One region of the Paenibacillus sp. PK3_47 genome, then DNA from elsewhere that is predicted to be linked to it. Evidence: riboswitches for the same ligand, from Rfam matches in the RefSeq annotation. Region 1 holds a riboswitch; each other region holds the start of a gene.

Region 1 (4,111 bases):
AATCTGCTGTTTAACGGAATCGTGCTGATGCTGCTCGGCGTCATCGGGGAGTATATCGGACGGATTTATGATGAATCGAAAGACAGACCGCTCTATATTGTCCGTGAAACCAGAGGGTACCGTGAAGGGGAGCCGGAGAGCATACAGCGGAGAGGCAGTGAATATGAAAGATCATAAGCTCCGCTCGGATGTTATCCAGTTTCTGAAATTCAATGCCGTAGGCCTGCTGAACACGCTTGTGGATTTTGCGGTATTCACACTATTGCATTCATTAGGTATGTTTAATACACCCGCACAGATCATTTCCTACAGCGCCGGGACAGCCAACAGCTTCATATGGAACAAGAAGGTGACGTTCCGGGATCGTAACAAGGGGAACACAGCAGGCTTTGACCGGATGCAGCTGATCAGGTTTATCATACTGAATCTTATTGTGCTGGGCATCTCGGTACTGCTTATTCATGTGCTTACGGACAGCTTTGGCATTCAGGTGCTCGCGGCAAAAGTGCTGGTTACGTTCGTCACTGTGATCATTAATTTTTTTGGCAGCCGTAAATGGGTATTCTAAAGGTATAGGTGAGAGCGGCAGGAGCTGCAGCTTCTATAACTGACAGGAGGTGATTGTCTTGCGCAAGTTTTCGTATTTGATCATTCTTGCGGGGATTCTGCTTATTCTTTATCCTACAGCAAATGAGTGGTATAACGACAGACAGCAGGAAAAACTGCTGAAAGAAGCGGAAATGGCCTACAGTGAACCCGCGCCTTCCACTACACCCGAGCCTGAGCTTACAAAAAGGTATGCGGAGGTCACTCAACTGCTTGCGGAAGAATCGGCCTCTGAAGAGGAAGTACAGCCGGTTAAGCAGGCCGAGCCAGAGGTTCAGGTCGGAGGGAAGGTCACTGCAATTATTGCAATTGATAAAATTGATCTGAAGCTGCCTGTGCTGGAAGGGGCCACGAAGGCCAATATGAAGCATGCTGCCGCGCATATGACAGAAACAGCGCCGCTCGGGGAGATTGGCAATGCGGCAATAGCCGCCCACAGATCACGAACCGCCGGAAGGCTGTTCAACAGGCTGGATGAGGTTGCGATTGGGGATATGATTTCGGTGAAGACGGCAGGTGCGGACTACCAGTACGAGGTATATGATATTTCTATTGTAGAGCCTACTGATATCTCTGTGCTGGACGGGAATAACCAAGACAAAATTCTTACCCTGATTACATGCGATCCGCTGGTGGATCCTACACACCGCCTGATCATCCATGCCAAATTATCATAAAAATTGAGCAAATATGACAAACCTATGAAAAACGTTAAAATTTTAATAAAAAAATGGTAAATCTATGGATTCGGGTATTGATAATAGAAATATATATGCTAGTATATAACTATAAAAGCTAAACACGATAACGGCAAACCTATCGAAAGGTAGGGACGCAAAGCTACAGGGCCTTCCCGTAAGGATGGCAGCCAGCTACCGAATGAAGAGGCTTTTTTTGTTTGTTCTAAGGCAGAATCTATTAATCTTTCAATAGATTTCCTGGACAGATAAAGCTTATACGATAACGGCAAACCTGTCGAAAGACAGGGACGCAAAGCTAAAGGGCCTTCCCGTAAGGATGGCAGCCAGCTACCGAAAGGAGTTTTATCAGTTGAAAAAGATTTATTTTATGCTGTTAACTTTATTTGTTGTGGTGACTTCCGTTCAGGTTAATACAGCTCAGGCAGCAAGTGTTGATTCCGGCTGGTTAAATACATCGAAATTAAATCAAGGCGTAGTGGCAGTTTCTTATGATGTTCCTAAGGACAAGCGTATCAAGGTCATGATCAGCAAGGGTGACAAGAGCTACACTTACAACCTGTATGCCTCCAAGCCTACCGAGACGTTCCCGCTTCAACAAGGTAATGGGACTTACAAGATCTCCGTACTTGAGAATACAACAGGCAACAAATACAAAGTGATCTCCAGCGAATCCGTGAATCTTAGTCTCAGCAATGCCAACTCCGTATACTTGAGTTCGGTACAGAATGTGAAATGGAACGCTTCCGATGCGGCAGTCCTCAAAGCAAAACAGCTTACACAAGGCAAGACAACTGATGAAGCTAAGGTAAAAGCAATCTATAACTATATCGTTTCTAATGTGAAATACGACTATAAACTGGCCGCTAATGTACCTGCCGACTATATTCCGAACAACAACAACACACTGACTACCCAAAAAGGAATTTGCTACGATTATGCATCCCTGTTTGCTACAATGCTGCGCAGCGAAGGAATTCCAACCAAGCTGGTCATGGGCAAGACAAGTTATGTTGCTGAGTACCATGCATGGAATGAAGTCTTTCTTAATGGCAAATGGATTACTGTAGACACTACTGTTGATGCTGGTCTGGGTAAGAACAATAAGGATGCTGGTCTTGTCAAAGTGGCAAGCAAATATGCAGCTGCTAAAGTATACTAAGGGTAGCCTTTTATATAGTTTGAATAGCGGGATGAACTGCTTAAATATTAAGCAGTTCATCTTTTTTTGATTTAGGGTTGCTTTTTTGTCGTAAGATGGGGTATTATAACTAAGCGTTGTTAAAGGCGTGCAGCTGAATACGAAATGAACTGAAAAATTCGTTTCAAAAAAAGCTTGCGTTTCTAAAACAAACGTGATATATTATAAGAGTTGCTGCTGACGATGTAATCGACAGTGACAACGAGCTTGATCTTTGAAAACTGAACAACGAGTGAGTACCTGGAAATCACTTCGGTGAGATCCAAAAATGAGAATGCAAATTCTCGTCAGATGTTTCAAAATGAGCTATCGCTCTTTTCAATACTAATTGGAGAGTTTGATCCTGGCTCAGGACGAACGCTGGCGGCGTGCCTAATACATGCAAGTCGAGCGGAGTTAATTTGAAAGCTTGCTTTCAAATTAATTTAGCGGCGGACGGGTGAGTAACACGTAGGCAACCTGCCCCATAGCCTGGGATAACTACCGGAAACGGTAGCTAATACCGGATAATTTCTTTTTTCTCCTGAAAGAAGAATGAAAGACGGAGCAATCTGTCACTACGGGATGGGCCTGCGGCGCATTAGCTAGTTGGTGAGGTAACGGCTCACCAAGGCGACGATGCGTAGCCGACCTGAGAGGGTGAACGGCCACACTGGGACTGAGACACGGCCCAGACTCCTACGGGAGGCAGCAGTAGGGAATCTTCCGCAATGGGCGAAAGCCTGACGGAGCAACGCCGCGTGAGTGATGAAGGTTTTCGGATCGTAAAGCTCTGTTGCCAGGGAAGAACGTCCGGTAGAGTAACTGCTATCGGAGTGACGGTACCTGAGAAGAAAGCCCCGGCTAACTACGTGCCAGCAGCCGCGGTAATACGTAGGGGGCAAGCGTTGTCCGGAATTATTGGGCGTAAAGCGCGCGCAGGCGGCGATTTAAGTCTGGTGTTTAAACCTTGGGCTCAACCTGGGGTCGCACTGGAAACTGGATCGCTTGAGTACAGAAGAGGAAAGTGGAATTCCACGTGTAGCGGTGAAATGCGTAGAGATGTGGAGGAACACCAGTGGCGAAGGCGACTTTCTGGGCTGTAACTGACGCTGAGGCGCGAAAGCGTGGGGAGCAAACAGGATTAGATACCCTGGTAGTCCACGCCGTAAACGATGAGTGCTAGGTGTTAGGGGTTTCGATACCCTTGGTGCCGAAGTTAACACAGTAAGCACTCCGCCTGGGGAGTACGGTCGCAAGACTGAAACTCAAAGGAATTGACGGGGACCCGCACAAGCAGTGGAGTATGTGGTTTAATTCGAAGCAACGCGAAGAACCTTACCAGGTCTTGACATCCCTCTGAATCCTCTAGAGATAGAGGCGGCCTTCGGGACAGAGGAGACAGGTGGTGCATGGTTGTCGTCAGCTCGTGTCGTGAGATGTTGGGTTAAGTCCCGCAACGAGCGCAACCCTTGACTTTAGTTGCCAGCAGGTCGTGCTGGGCACTCTAGAGTGACTGCCGGTGACAAACCGGAGGAAGGTGGGGATGACGTCAAATCATCATGCCCCTTATGACCTGGGCTACACACGTACTACAATGGCCGGTACAACGGGAAGCGAAGCCGCG
Region 2 (4,111 bases), 400 kb from region 1:
CTGATGTTACCGAGGTCGCGGAAGGCATGGGGATGGACCGTAGAATCGGTTCTTCATTCCTGCAGGCCGGTATCGGTTACGGAGGCTCCTGTTTCCCGAAAGATACCAATGCGCTGATTCAGATTGCCGGCAACGTGGACTATGAGTTCAAGCTGCTGAAATCCGTAGTCGAAGTAAATAAAGACCAGCGCTTCATGATTATCTCCAAGCTGCATGAATCCCTCGGCAGCCTCCGCGGTGCGGTGATCGGAATCTGGGGTCTGGCCTTCAAGCCGAACACCGATGATGTCCGGGAAGCACCGGCCCGCGAAATTGTCGAGGCATTGGTCGCCGAAGGCGCTGTTGTAAAACTGTATGATCCGATTGCCGCTGATAACTTCAGATCGCAGTATGATCATCCGCAGCTCCGCTGGTGCAGCCTGCCGGAAGAGGCGGCTGAAGGCAGTGACGCCATCTGCCTTCTGACCGACTGGAGCCTGTTCAAGGAAATTGACCTCCACAGGCTGGCAGACGGTATGCGCCGCCAGGTGCTGATCGACGGCCGCAACGTCTATTCCAAGGAGCAGATCGAAGGCACGGGCCTGGAGTATCACTCCGTGGGACGCCCGCAAATGGGCGGCCTCAGCGGCTATTCGCCTAGTGTGGCCGGCGCGGTCTAAGAGATCTTGATCTTGCTGCCGCACAACCAAGCGGCAATAGCCGGATCTTTAGCAGGGAGCTCTACCTGCGTCTAATGCTAAAAGCTAACCTGTTGTACAGGAACGGAGAGGAATTTTGGAACTGTAGGAGCGGAAGCGTCCGCCTGAAAGCTTTCCGCAGGAAAGCTCGCTTCGGAAGCATATGCTTTGTCTCCGGATTTCCACCGCGAAGAGCGGTATGAATCAGAGAAATCTGCAGACAACAGCGGCCGGAAGTCCAAACATTCATCGCAGTGACTTCCATAACAGCTGTCCAAAGACGGCGAAGCTTAACACGTTAAGCATTCCTGTAAATTAGCGGTTTCGGCAAGCGAAGCTCGCAATAACAATCCGATATTTCAGCGACAACATATATATTTAGGGAGGGTTCACTATGAAACTGGTACTTCTATCAGGCGGTTCCGGCAAGCGTCTCTGGCCATTGTCCAACGATTCACGTTCAAAACAATTTCTGAAAGTACTGCAAAGCCCGGCAGGTGAGCCGGAATCCATGGTGCAGCGGGTATGGAGACAGCTGCAGGAAGCAGGGATAGCGGATTCCTCCTATCTGGCAACAGGACGCAGCCAGGTCGAGTCCATCCAGAGCCAGATCGGAAGCAGCGTGCCGATTATCGTTGAACCGGAACGGCGCGATACCTTCCCGGCGATTGCATTGACAGCAGCCTATCTGTATTCAATGGAAGGAGTATCACCAAGCGAAACCGTGGCAATTTTGCCCGTGGATCCTTATGTGGAGGCTTCCTTTTTCGATACAGTAGTGCAGCTTGAGGCAACTATGCAGGAGAGCGGCGCGAATCTGGCACTGATGGGCGTGGTTCCCGAGCATGCGTCGGAGAAATACGGATACATCATTCCAACCAGCAAGGAAGCAGGCGCAGGCGGTTATCTGCAGGTCAGCCACTTCCAGGAGAAGCCTGACCGCGTGCAGGCCGAAGAACTGATCAGCAAGGGAGCTTTGTGGAACTGCGGCGTGTTCGCTTTCCGTCTGGGGTATCTGCTTGATATTCTGCAGCGCAAAGGCTTGCCGCTGAATTATGAGGAGCTGCAGAAGCAGTATAAACTGCTGGCATCCATCAGCTTTGATTACGAAGTGGTTGAAAAAGAAGAGAAAATCGTGGTTCAGCCGTACTCCGGTTTCTGGAAGGATCTTGGAACCTGGAACACGCTGACTGAGGAAATGAGCAGCAACCATGTAGGCAAGGGCGTGGTCACAGCGGATTCCGAAGGCACCTGCCTGATTAACGAGCTGGATATTCCGATCACTGTAATCGGGGCAAAGGACTTGATTATCGCTGCCAGCCCGGACGGCATACTGGTTACCCACAAAGCCGAAAGCCCGCGGATCAAGGAAGTGCTGAAATCCCATGAACAAAGACCGATGTACGAAGAGCGCCGCTGGGGCCACTACAAGGTTATTGATCATGTGAAGTACGATGAGGGCAACGAAGTGCTGACCAAACGTATCTTTATAGAAGCAGGCAAAAACATCAGCTATCAGCTGCACCACAAACGCAGTGAAATTTGGACCTTTGTGAGCGGGGAAGCAAGCATCATCATTAATGAGAAAATGCATAAGGTGAAAGCCGGGGATGTTGTACGCATTCCGGAAGGCACGAAGCATGCCATTCTTGCGCTGACCGATGTGGAGTTTATCGAAGTGCAGACCGGCTCGGAATTGGTCGAAGAAGATAATATCCGCATTACGCTGGATTGGGAGGATATTGAGCTGCAGCAGTTCATTTCCTAGGTATAGCAGGCACTTTTATAGGTCCAATAGAACTATTACCCAATTTAGCGGCTTCCAAAACAGGTATTAGGAACCAATTATTAAAGCTTTTTAATTTTTCTATAAACAAAAACTGAATAGCTCCGATAATTATGGTAAGAAGGAAATAACCTTCCAAAATACGACAAAGGCAAACCTGCTGAAAGGCAGGGACGCAAAGCTATAGGGCCTTGAAACAGTGGCAGCCAGCTACCGAAAGGAAGATATTTTTGAAAACTTACCGTAAATCTCGTGTCCTCGGCGCTATTCTGTCGCTTGCTATGGTGTTCTCCGCTATCCCTATGTGGGTGGCTCCCTCGACGGTTCAAGCTGCTTCAAGTGTGACAGCACCTGTTAATCCGGATGCTTCCGCTGCAGCAGTCAAACTGCTGGATAAATTGTATTCCATTACCGGAAAAGGCATTATCGCCGGACAGCATAACTACTTCGAGAGCCCGGACGAACTTAGCAACAATCTCAAAGGAACAAGCGGACAGCATGCAGCCCTTCACGGATACGAGCTCGGGGCGATCAGCGGCCAATCGGAGAGCGGAGTTGCCGCTCAGCGTAAAAATATTGTATGGAGTGCCACGAACTGGCACAAAGCCGGCGGTATTGTGGCGATGACCTTTCACCAGAATCTCCCGGGAACCAAATACGAGTGGTCCAATGTTCAGAAGAATATCACTCAGGCAGAATTCAATAAATATGTGACACCTGGTACTACACAATACAATGCTCTGATTGCCGATCTTGACAAAGTGGCGGTTTCGCTCAAAAGCTTGCGTGATGCAGGTGTTCCGATTCTCTGGAGACCTTACCATGAGATGAACGGCGGCTGGTTCTGGTGGGGCCAAAAGAGCAATTTCGCAGAACTGTGGAATATTATGTATGACCGTTTCGTTAACGTTCATAAATTAAACAACCTGCTGTGGGTATGGAATCCGAATGCACCTAATGCCTGGTCTACGGCTTATCCGCTGACCTATCCGGGTGCAGATAAAGTGGATGTGCTTGCAGTAGATATATATGAAAATGACTTTCAGGATAAATATTACACCGGTCTGCTCAACCTTGCTGCCGGCAAACCTATAGCCATCGGTGAGAATGGCGAAATGCCGAGCACTGCAAAACTGCAGAATTCGCAGCAGAATTATGTTTTTATGATGAACTGGGGCAAAATGCTCTATGAAAATAACAGCACGGCTACAATTAAAAGCTTTATGAATGACAGCTACACAGTGACTCTTGATAAGTTCAAAGCTTGGACGGGTGCAGCACCAACGGCTACACCGACACCAACACCAACAGCTACACCGACGCCTAAGCCTACGGCAACACCAGTACCAACAGCAACACCAGTACCAGTACCAACAGCAACACCTAAGCCGACAGCTACAACAGCACCGGCGGCTGCACCTGAATTCCAATTGCCTGCAGTTAATGGCCTTACCGGTGAATATTTCAACAATATGAACCTGACTGGTGAACCGGCCCTGGTACGCAATGATTCGCAGATCAATTTCAGCTGGCGCCAAGGCTCACCGGATGCAAAAGTTAATGTGGACAAATTTTCGGTCCGCTGGACAGGACAAATCAAGCCTGCTTACAGCGAAACTTATCAAATCTCCACGAATTCGGATGACGG
Region 3 (4,111 bases), 160 kb from region 1:
CGCCCGAAGTAAAGGGCTGCTTGCGTGTTTCTTGATCTCCCAGCAGCCCGGTCTCGGCATATAGCAGTTGATTCATATTGGTTAGATTGAATCTGATCATGGTGAATTCTGCTGCCCGGTCAAGCTTAGCGTTTATGCCTGTTCTGTCTTGCCGTTCTGCTAATCAGCAAACCGGCTCCGCAGAGAGCCAGACCTCCCAGATAATAAGGCGCCGGGCTGGACTCCCCGGTCTGCGGCAGTTGTCCGGCTTCATCTATACTGCCGAGCGGAACCTCATCATCTGCGATAGTTATTTCATCCTGTGCAGGCTCCGGCTCAGGCTGCAGCTGCTCCTCAGCACTGTCTTCTGCAGCCGGTCCTCCTTCATCTGCCGGCTGCCCAGAAGGTTTGTTATCCGACGGTCCAAGCGGCAGCGGATCGTCATCTATAATTACTTCATCTAAAGTTTCCTCATCTACTGCCACATCAACCACAGGCTCCGCCGGTACATTGATACCATTGTCAACAATCGTCCCGATTACCGTAGGTGGCGCCGGCGTAGGCGGTATAAATGTCACTGGTGGTGGAGTAGCCGGACTGACAGTTTCGCTTGGAGGCACCGGTGTTGGTGCCGGGCTCTCCGGCGGTGATGGTGTTGCCTCGCTTGACGGTGCTGGTGTTGCCGTCGGCGTTGGTGTCGCCGTCGGCGTTGGCGTCGCCGTCGGTGTTGGTGTCGCCGTCGGCGTTGGTGTTGCCGTCGGCGTTGGTGTCGCCGTCGGCGTTGGCGTTGGTGACGGCGTTGGTGTCGCCGTCGGCGTTGGTGTTGCCGTCGGCGTTGGTGTCGCCGTCGGCGTTGGCGTTGGTGACGGCGTTGGTGTCGCCGTCGGCGCTGGCGTTGCCGTCGCCGTCGGTGTTGGTGTCGCCGTCGGCGCTGGCGTTGCCGTCGGTGTTGGTGACGGCGTTGGTGACGGCGTTGGTGTCGCCGTCGGTGTTGCTGTCGCCGTCGGTGTTGGTGTCGCCGTCGGCGTTGGTGTTGCCGTCGGCGCTGGTGTCGCCGTCGGCGCTGGCGTTGGCGTTGGCGTCGGTGTCACTCCGGGAACATCGCCTGTGTACAGACGATGATGAAATTCTCCGGTCCCGCTTAAAGCAGCTCCGATTACAGAACCATTAATTTGTCCGTTGTTAAAAGTGAGCTCGGCAAAAGGGGCCAGAACTGTCCCCATAACCCCTATGTTCTCCATTTTCACCTTTGCAGCCTGACTGAAGTTATACAGCACTCTAAATTCGGTTAAACCTTCGCCCAGCCTGTTGCCGTTTCTCATTGTTACTGCCGAACCGTCAATATTAATGATGGCTGTAGAGCCTGCCGGAGCGTTAATAACGATTTCATTGGCCACGGATAATTCACTTCCAGACACCTTGAATACATTCAGCTCAGAATCGCTTCCCTTCAGAAGCAAATTCCCGTAATTGTTTTCTGTTTTACCGTTCGCCGGCAATGCGGCAAGCTCCAGCGATTTGGCCTTAAGCAACGCAAATTCAGCGGCAAAGGAGACTACACCGGTTTGCTGCCGCAGCGTTCCTGTTCCGCCTTTCGGGCCCCCGGTTCCCTGGTAAGTTCCCCCGTATACCACATTCCCGTTGACCTCCCCCCTGTCATACTCCAGATTGCCTCCAACGATCAATGTATCTCCTTGTCCGCGTTCGGCTTCAGTCAAGCTGCCGCCTACAGAATACCCTTCCTTTAGAGCAACATTTCCGCCTGCCGCCATCCTGCCTTCCGAATCACTGTGGTATGTTGTTATATCGCCAAGAATAAATACATTGTACGTCCCGGCGATCCCCGGTAACGGAGAGCTTTCTGCTTTTACGGTCGCATCTCCAAAGGAGGCAAACCAGCCTCCTGCCAATAACACAGCAGACATGCCAGCTGCAAAATACTTTTTAATCATAGAGTTATGTTTCATTCCGCTCACCTCTTAAACACAAAAATTAAGACTTACAGTAGTGACTCCAACCGCCAGCAACACAAAAAAGACCGCCACGAAGGGTTAGCTTCACGGCGGCCGGACGATCATAGCCCGTATACGGGCTTTAGATTCCTGACTTTGCGTCCCATTCTTTCGAACGGTTTGCGTTTATACATGACAAAATATGTAATTAGGGAGTTGTTATATGTAGTCAATGACATTTGTTACTTTCGAACTACCCTAGTTTATCTGCAAAACTAATATTTTGTCAATCTATTCCTTGTTTAATACTGGAACGTCCTTTATTGCTTCATTTATTTTAATTTTCAGGAAAATGGAACTACTCCTTAACTCCCCTAATGCAATGTATGACGTCAAACTCAGATTCATACTAAAAGTTGTATCCAGCCAATCATCGACACCCATAAAGGAATGCTCAGAATCATTCCGAACAGCAGACCGCGGCGGAGACTTCCATCAACATTCATCATTGATCTCCTCTTTTCTCTTCATTAACTTCAACTTTTATTATTTCAATTTTAATATATAACAATCCGCTTTATTCTTTTGTGAAAAACATCACATTATAAACGGTTTTGCTGAGTATTATTTTCTAGCGGCCAACATGTTTAATCCTTACGGTGGAACCTATCCTGTTCTATTGCATCTTCTGCAGCAGTGGTCCCTTAAGCCGGACAAAAAAAATAGGCCTCGCCAAGGGAGTCGGCAAGACCTGAAGGGTACCACATAACACTGGGGGGTGTTGATATATTCAATATAAACCCTCTACCTGAAAATAAGATGATGGTTAGCTGAAAGTTACATTAAAATTGTGTAATATCCCAGCGTACCGAACACTACGATCAGCGCCACCGGGTATAGGATTCTTCTGCTCACCTTATCCTTAAAGGTAAGAAACAGACATAACATGCAAAGCCACGCAATAAGAAGACTGCCCATTTCCTATGCATTCGCTCCTTCCTGGCCGTTCTGGATTAACCCTGCGCACACAAGGTGCACAGAAGCTATATTAAGAAATACCCTAACGGTATCCCAATCATAACTGAAACTGTAAACTGAAGTCCAATGTGCCTGCATGCCCTTAAGCCATCCATCCTTTCTCCCGTGCAAAAGGAAAAGCGCGGTCCCCGGACACCCGGAAATCCGCGCCTGATATGGTTGCCTTAAGATGCTGGTGAAGGGAATTGAACCCCCGGCCTACGCATTACGAGTGCGACCCTGTCCCATTCCATAAGGTTCCATTGAGTACCTTATGTTATGGCAGGCTCTACACTACTCATTATAAAGTTCTATAAGGTTTTGTAAAGTTCCGCATGTTGGTAGAAGAATTGGTAGAAGATACGGTAGAAGAAACAACTGGCGACCATGGCCCTGTTTCATACACAACTGGGTTGGCCGTACGATTGTGTGAGGGCGACTTACCGCCGCCCTCGAGCTTTAATTAGTGCGGCCACTGAGACAACCAACGCGGCACCAATAATGATCCAAGTAATTGTGTGTAACATGTCGATTCCTCCTTTATAGGGGCCGTAGCCCCTAGTGTTTTACCTGTTATACATACCCTTTGCTAACCCAAGAATGTCGGGCAAAATAACTGCCACCGTGTCCTGGTATCAAATAACCAGTGCCTACCATGGTTCCAGCCTTTCGTTCATCCAGACCACGCTCTACGGCTCTACGCTCCGCTATGACCGTCCAGACCCATCCAGTATGTTTCATATCTATCCCCCAAGAGGGCCGTAGCCCCGCGTTATTTAGCCAACCTATTAAGTGACTTCGCCAGCTCCTCGGCCTCTTTCTTCTTAGAAGGCAAATGCGGTATCCAAATTTTCAGTTCATTATTCCATACTCCCCACGATATCGGCTTGTTTTTATCGTTGTATGCGTACGGACTAGCAACAAAATTATTTTCCATTCTTAATTCCTCCCGCGTATGCCCGCCGGCTGATTGTATCGTCCAAACCGTTTATGTTATGATTGGGTGGAGAGCAGGGGGTGCGACCCCTACTCTCCGGGAACCTTACTTACGTTTGCCGTGGCGGCTGCGTTTTTTGGTTCCTTTTTCTTTTGTCTCCTTCGTCGCTTTCCTTAATAGGACTAGCGCCGTTGCCAAGTTCACAATGGAGACTGCTAAGTTTGCC

What was found. A riboswitch is a leader RNA that binds a small molecule or an ion and turns the genes downstream of it on or off. The one in region 1 is predicted to bind cyclic di-GMP.
Region 2: another riboswitch for cyclic di-GMP. It lies ahead of C2I18_RS16945 (PA14 domain-containing protein); the one in region 1 lies ahead of C2I18_RS15265 (transglutaminase-like domain-containing protein).
Region 3: another riboswitch for cyclic di-GMP. It lies ahead of C2I18_RS14545 (choice-of-anchor A family protein); the one in region 1 lies ahead of C2I18_RS15265 (transglutaminase-like domain-containing protein).

The regions. Positions count from the first base shown of each region.
Region 1 covers NZ_CP026029.1:3,417,064-3,421,174, forward strand. Annotated here, with positions in the region: gene C2I18_RS15250 (glycosyltransferase family 2 protein) at 1-177, shown strand, start outside; gene C2I18_RS15255 (GtrA family protein) at 164-568, shown strand; gene C2I18_RS15260 (class D sortase) at 618-1,283, shown strand; cyclic di-GMP riboswitch class I at 1,406-1,486, shown strand; cyclic di-GMP riboswitch class I at 1,562-1,642, shown strand; gene C2I18_RS15265 (transglutaminase-like domain-containing protein) at 1,657-2,466, shown strand; rRNA gene C2I18_RS15270 (16S ribosomal RNA) at 2,831-4,111, shown strand, end outside.
Region 2 covers NZ_CP026029.1:3,818,013-3,822,123, forward strand. Annotated here, with positions in the region: gene C2I18_RS16935 (UDP-glucose dehydrogenase family protein) at 1-659, shown strand, start outside; gene C2I18_RS16940 (sugar phosphate nucleotidyltransferase) at 1,072-2,445, shown strand; cyclic di-GMP riboswitch class I at 2,604-2,681, shown strand; gene C2I18_RS16945 (PA14 domain-containing protein) at 2,694-4,111, shown strand, end outside.
Region 3 covers NZ_CP026029.1:3,254,066-3,258,176, reverse strand. Annotated here, with positions in the region: gene C2I18_RS14545 (choice-of-anchor A family protein) at 126-1,931, opposite strand; cyclic di-GMP riboswitch class I at 2,038-2,126, opposite strand; tRNA gene C2I18_RS14540 (tRNA-Thr) at 3,143-3,207, opposite strand; gene C2I18_RS14535 (hypothetical protein) at 3,721-3,885, opposite strand; gene C2I18_RS29635 (hypothetical protein) at 3,991-4,111, opposite strand, start outside.